2 regions of the Bradyrhizobium sp. Leo78 genome follow, and region 1 is predicted to be linked to the other one. Evidence: riboswitches for the same ligand, from Rfam matches in the RefSeq annotation. Region 1 holds a riboswitch; the other holds the start of a gene.
What was found. A riboswitch is a leader RNA that binds a small molecule or an ion and turns the genes downstream of it on or off. The one in region 1 is predicted to bind cobalamin.
Positions count from the first base shown of each region.

Region 2: it holds a riboswitch for cobalamin, as region 1 does, so the genes downstream of both, AC5ZG1_RS41840 (DUF1636 family protein) here and metE (5-methyltetrahydropteroyltriglutamate--homocysteine S-methyltransferase) in region 1, are expected to answer to the same signal.

Region 1 covers NZ_JCAMOT010000021.1:112,587-115,780, reverse strand. Annotated here, with positions in the region: gene AC5ZG1_RS25060 (ribonucleoside-diphosphate reductase subunit alpha) at 1-1,602, opposite strand, end outside; cobalamin riboswitch at 1,717-1,935, opposite strand; cobalamin riboswitch at 2,068-2,268, shown strand; gene metE (5-methyltetrahydropteroyltriglutamate--homocysteine S-methyltransferase) at 2,376-3,194, shown strand, end outside.
Region 2 covers NZ_JCAMOT010000077.1:3,003-6,196, forward strand. Annotated here, with positions in the region: gene AC5ZG1_RS41825 (hypothetical protein) at 225-407, shown strand; partial or broken gene AC5ZG1_RS41830 (CobD/CbiB family cobalamin biosynthesis protein) at 429-724, shown strand; gene AC5ZG1_RS41835 (hypothetical protein) at 777-977, shown strand; cobalamin riboswitch at 1,095-1,311, shown strand; gene AC5ZG1_RS41840 (DUF1636 family protein) at 1,406-1,777, shown strand; gene cobG (precorrin-3B synthase) at 1,875-3,038, shown strand; gene AC5ZG1_RS41850 (precorrin-8X methylmutase) at 3,038-3,194, shown strand, end outside.

The DNA.
Region 1 (3,194 bases):
GCGCGCGGCCTTGTCTTCATAGGACGCGTAGCGCTCGGCAAAGGCCTTGCCGTAGAGATCGTGCAGATCGGGCGTCTCGTCCGGCGAGAACAGCGTCCATTCGCCGTCGGCCTCGACGCGCTGCATGAAGAGATCAGGCACCCAGTTGGCGGTATTCATGTCGTGGGTGCGGCGGCGGTCGTCGCCGGTGTTCTTGCGCAGGTCGAGGAATTCTTCGACGTCGATATGCCAGGTCTCGATATAGGCACAGACCGCGCCCTTGCGTTTTCCGCCCTGGTTGACGGCAATCGCGGTGTCGTTGGCGACTTTAAGGAACGGCACGACGCCCTGGCTCTCGCCATTGGTGCCCTTGATATGGGCGCCCAGCCCGCGCACCCGCGTCCAGTCATTGCCGAGGCCGCCGGAATACTTGGCGAGCAGCGCATTGTCCTTGATCGACTTGAAGATGCCGTCGAGATCGTCGGGAACGGTGGTGAGGAAGCAGGACGACAATTGCGGCCGCAGCGTGCCGGAATTGAAGAGCGTCGGCGTCGACGCCATGAAGTCGAAGGAGGACAGGAGATTGTAGAACTCGATCGCGCGCGCCTCCCGGTCGATCTCGCGCAGTGCAAGCCCCATGGCGACGCGCATGAAGAACGCTTGCGGCAATTCAATCCGGTGGCCGCGGACATGCAGGAAATAGCGATCATAAAGCGTCTGCAGCCCTAAGAACTGGAACGCAAGATCGCGCTCCGGCTTCAGTGCCGCGGCCAGCTTGTTCAGGTCGAAGCGGCCGAGTTCGGGATCGAGCAATTCGGCGCTGATGCCGGTCTTGATATAGGCCGGAAAATATTCGCCATAGCGCACCGCCATGTCCGCCTGCGACGCTTTCGTTGGCGCGCCCTGCACGAAGGACAGCACTTCAGTGCGGAGCTTGTCGAGCAAGAGGCGCGCGCTGACATAGGCGTAGTTCGGCTCCTGCTCGACCAGCGTACGCGCCGCCATCACGCTGGCGAGCGCGAGTTCCTCCTGGCTGATGCCGTCATAGAGATTGCGCTGGATTTCCCCGACGACAGGCGCAGCGTCGACACCGTCGAGCCCCGCGCAGGCCTCGCCGACGATCATCGCCAGCCGCGCATGGTCGAGCGGCACCTTGCTGCCGTCCGCGAGCGTGACGTGGACGATTGGCCCGCTCGATGCCGTTGCGGATTTAGTTGCCTGCTGTTCGGCGCGCTGCCGCGCCCGCTCCTCGCGATAGAGCACATAGGCGCGCGCCACCTTGTGATGGCCGCTGCGCATCAATGCCAGTTCAACCTGGTCCTGGATGTCCTCGATATGAAAGGTGCGGCCTTCGCTCATCCGGCGCGACAGCGCGCCGACGACTTCGGCGGTCAATTCCTCGACCGCTTCGTGCACGCGGCGCGACGCAGCCGCCGTATTCCCCTCGACCGCAAGGAAGGCCTTGGTCATCGCCACCGAGATCTTACCGGCATCGAATTGCGACACCGCGCCATTGCGGCGAATCACCTGCATCGGCAGCCGTGCTTCCGGCGCCGCGATTGATTCGGGGCGCAGGTGGATGAGAGGTGACGCGGTGGTTTCGCGATCGAGAGAGAGTGACATCTTGCAGACCCCGTGATGTTGCTGGGGCCGGATGCCGGAGGCGACGCTGCGTGATGATGCCGGCGGCGTACCGGCATGAGCCTGCAAGCGGCCGCCGGGACACCCCGCCCGTGGACGTTATTTGCTGTCGCGGCAGGTCTCCTGGCTCGCAGGTCGGCGTCACTCCCCGTCTTCCCAATGCGATGCCGCATCAGTGACGTCTAAAATCGGGAGCAACTCACTGCTTACAGTTGCGGGGGCAGCGCTGGATTCTCGCGAGAAAGGCGCGATCACCAGCTTCCCTCTTAGCCACCATTCCTTGCGTTATGATGGACCGTGACAGCTACATCTGGTGCGATTTGGGGAATGGTGTCAATGGGACGTATGGGCGAAGCGCAAAAATTCCGGTCGATACCGTTGGCGCTGTGAACAACCGGCTCCACGCGCACGTGATGTCAGCCGAGTTGACGTTCGCGCGATCTTGCCAGTAAGTGAACGCGTCGTGGTTCTTCGGAGAGATCTTTTCCGGAGCTAAGAGGGAAGCCGGTGTAAAGCCGGAGCTGCCCCCGCAACTGTAAGCGGCGAGCCGCGGTCCACAATTGCCACTGAAGCCTGCAAAGCTTCGGGAAGGCCGGACCGCAGCAACGACCCGCGAGCCAGGAGACCTGCCTCGACAACATACACGTCCTCGGGCGGGGTGTCCCGGTGGTGCGGTTGCGATTCCGTGCGCACCTCGCGCAGGGAATCCAGACGTGTCACTACGGCCTTTGCCCCCAACTCATGGGGTTAAGCCAATATCTTCCACTTCACTTGTTGTTGCGTCCCTCGGCACGCCGCGGATCGGTCCGCGCCGTGAACTGAAATTCGCGCTGGAACGCTTCTGGTCCGGCGCGTCAGACGAAAAGACGCTGATCGAAACCGGCGTCGGGCTGCGCGCGGCCAATTGGGCGCGGCAGAAGAAGCTCGGTATCACCGTGATCCCGTCGAACGATTTCTCGTTCTACGATCAGGTGCTCGACACCTGCGCAATGGTCGGCGCTATCCCGGAAAGCTATGGCTGGACCGGCGGCGCGGTGCCGCTTGCGACCTACTTCGCGATGGCGCGTGGCGCCAAGGCCGACGCGCATGACGAGGCCTGCGGACATGCCCATCACGCACATGGCGTGGCGGCGCTCGAAATGACGAAATGGTTCGACACCAACTATCACTACATGGTGCCGGAGCTTCGCAAGAACCAGTATTTTGCACTCTCATCGCGCAAGCCGATCGAAGAGTATGAGGAGGCGAAGGCGCTGGGTTATCAGACCCGCCCCGTGCTGGTCGGCCCGGTCACGTTCCTGAAACTGGCCAAGTCCAAGGAACCGCATTTCGACACGCTGTCGCTGCTCGACAGGCTCCTGCCGGTCTATATCGAACTATTGCGCGAACTCGCTGCCCGCGGTGCGGAATGGGTGCAGATCGACGAGCCCTGTCTCGTGCTTGATCTGGACGCCGCCGCGCAGCAAGCCCTACGGCGCGCCTATTCCGAAATCGCCAAAGCGGTGCCGGACATCAGGATCATGCTGGCGACCTATTTCGGCGGGCTCGGCGGCAATCGTGCGGTCGCGTTTGAT
Region 2 (3,194 bases), on a different contig from region 1:
CCGTATGTCGCACGACTCACCAGTGGTCAATCGCGCTCATTGCTTTCCTTTTGCTTCATGATTTCGCGGAGAGACTTCGGCCGCGGAGGTGACCTGTAGCGGCCCTCCCACGAGGCCGCGATCACGCCCTCGAAGGGAGCTTCCCCCGAGTGCAACTCGGCATTCCGCTATCGGTTGTGACTAGTTTAGCGTTCGCCGCGCCAGGCCCTGCCACCGAAATGCCCATGCCGATCCTCGACGAGACAACGCAGCCTGATCCGGCAGGGATGGAGGAGGTGCTAAATCGAAATGACCATCATACGCTGGATGCGAAGGACCATCACGGGTCGATGTCGCATTTGGGTCAAACTGAAGAAGAACGTGCGGTGATGGCCGAACAATTCGCAGGCGCATATTTGCTGAAGTAGAAATCCCGGCTTGGTCGGGGTGGGGTACCTGGCATCGCCGGCTACAAGGCGATCAACGCACTGGACTCTATGATCGGCCATCATACGCCGCGACACGAAGCCCTTGGTTGGGCTGCGGCGCGCGCATCGATGATGTGGCAAACTTCATTCCAGCTCGCCTGACCGCTGTTCTCTTCGTGCTGCGCGCCCCGGTCTTCGCAGGGTGGTCATGCATGATGCGCGATGCGAACCGGCGCCGCTCGATTAATGCCGGCTGGCTCGAAGCCGCCATAGCTGGAGCGCTCGGCGAGCGGCTCAGCGGTCCGCGAGCGTATCACGAGACCATCGCGGCGGGAACTCGAGGCGCTCGCGAGGGCTGAGCTCGCGATCGTGGTCAACCCGAACGATCCCGACGGAAAGCATCATGATCAGAGTGAACTTCTTTCGATCCTGCCGCGTGTCGGCCGTCTGGTGATCGACGAAAGCTTTACCGAGCTAGCCCTGGCTTATCACCTGCGCCCGATCAGTCCCTCTTCGCCGCCCTTGGTCGCCCTGATCTTTCGCGGACCATCTCCTTTTTCGCCATTTTGATGGCGTGGCGGGCGTCGGTGGAGCCCTCGGGCGCGACGATGTCCCCGTCCTCGGCGGCATCTGGTTCGGACATCATCCGGCGTGGTCCCTTTGGCTTGACAAGTTGCGGCCCAGAGCAAATGGTCGGCCCGCGTTGGTGCCTGTTCTGCGACAGGCGAAGAGGGAATGCGATAGGGCTCGAGCCAAACGGCTTGGCCTGAAAAGCAGCCGCCCCCGCGACCGTGACCGGAGAGATGCCCGAAGCCACTGATCCCCTGGGGATCGGGAAGGCGGGGATCGAAGGGAAAGACCCTGCTCCGCAAGCCGGGAGACCTGCCAGCGCAACGTTGAGACCGGCGGACGGGGTGTTCCGCGACGGGGAAAGCGAAGCCTCCTCAAGGACGGTTCGTGCACCTCATCGCTTCCCGCCGTCAATTCAGGAAGGGGCGATGATCGTCACTCTTCACGTTTGCATCACATGCCGCCCGGGCCAGACGCTCGGGGAAGGCGAGATTACGCCCGGTGCGCGCCTGCATGCCGCTATTCTCGACGCGGGCGTGCCTGACGGCGTCGTCGTTCCCGTCGAATGCCTGTCCGCCTGTAACCAGGGCTGCTCGGTCGCGCTCAGCGCGCCGGGACGGTGGTCCTATGTCTACGGTCGCTTGTCCGATGGCAACGCGCACGACGTGATTGCCGGCGCGTCAGCTTACGCGGCGGCACCCGATGGCATCGTGCCATGGCGCAGCCGGCCGGAGATCTTCCGCAAACAATCGCTCGCTCGCATTCCACCTATCGCCGCCCTGCCAGAAGCCGCGGAATGAACACGCTCGCAAAAGTCCCTGTCACGGTCGTCACTGGCTTGGCATCACTCTGGAAGACGCGCCGAAATTCGATCGCGGCTGCGCCGCGCGAGGCGTCATGAGTACGGTCGCTATCAAGGGCTGGTGCCCTGGCGCGTTGCGGCCGATGCAGTCAGGCGACGGGCTCGTGGTCCGCGTGCGCCCCTATGGCGGAAGGCTCGATGCGGCACAGGCGGCAGGGCTGGCTGATCTGGCAGAGTGTTACGGCAACGGCTTGATCGACTTGACCAGCCGGGCCAACTTCCAGATCAGAGGCGTGAGTGATCAGGGACACTTGTCTCTGCTCGACGGTCTCGCCCAATTGAAGCTGCTTGACCATGATCCGGAGGCCGAGTCGCATCGCAACATCCTGGTGACACCGTTCTGGGGCATAGGCGATGACACGCGTTCGCTCGCAGCCGAACTGGAGCAGGCCCTTGCCGGCAGTGGGCTAGCTCTTCCGACCAAATTTGGCTTCGCTGTCGATGACGGCAAGGAACGGGTGCTTGCTGGCGCATCCGCGGACATTCGGATCGAGCGTGGCCGCGCGGGCGGCCTTTTGGTGCGCGCCGATGGCGCTGAGTTTGGTCGCTCCGTTACGCGCGGCGACGCTGTGAGCGTTGCAGTCGCGCTTGCCGAATGGTTCATTACCTCAGGCGGCACCAGCGGCAGGCGAGGGCGCATGGCCGCCCACATCATGGCCGGCGCGAGATTGCCGGATGCACTGCTCGGTAGGACCGAGCCCGCACCGACGATCGCTGTGCCTCGTCCCGGTCTTTGTCCGCTGGGTGCGATGGTCGGCGTCGCATTCGGGCAACTGCCCCATTCGGCGCTTCGGCTTATTGCCGCAGATGCGCAAGGGTTGCGTATGACACCGTGGCGGATGATTCTTGCTGAGGGAGCACGCACGATGCCGCGCGGTGCGGACCTCATCACCGAGGCCGATGACCCAGCGCTTCGCGTCATCGCTTGCAGCGGCGCGCCGCGCTGCCGCGAGGCTCTTGCCGATACCCGCACGCTGGCTGCCGCGCTTGCGCCGCACATCGCCGCGGACGCGCGCCTCCACGTTTCGGGCTGCGCCAAGGGCTGCGCGCATTCCGGGGCGACCGCGATCACGCTGGTTGCGACCAGCGCCGGATTCGATCTCATCCGCGACGGCTCGCCGCGCGCCGCGCCAGTTATGCGTGGCTTGAGCCACGGCGTCATCATCGAAAATCCCTCCATGCTGGCGGGAGGACGCTGATGCCGCACATTTATGAAACCGACGGTGCAGCGATCTATCGACAGTCCTTTGCCACCATCCGCGCCGAGGCGGACTTGACGCGCTTCACGCCCGATGAAGAACAGGTGGCCGTGCGCATGATCCATGCCGCCGGCATGGTAGGGCTCGAGGCCCATA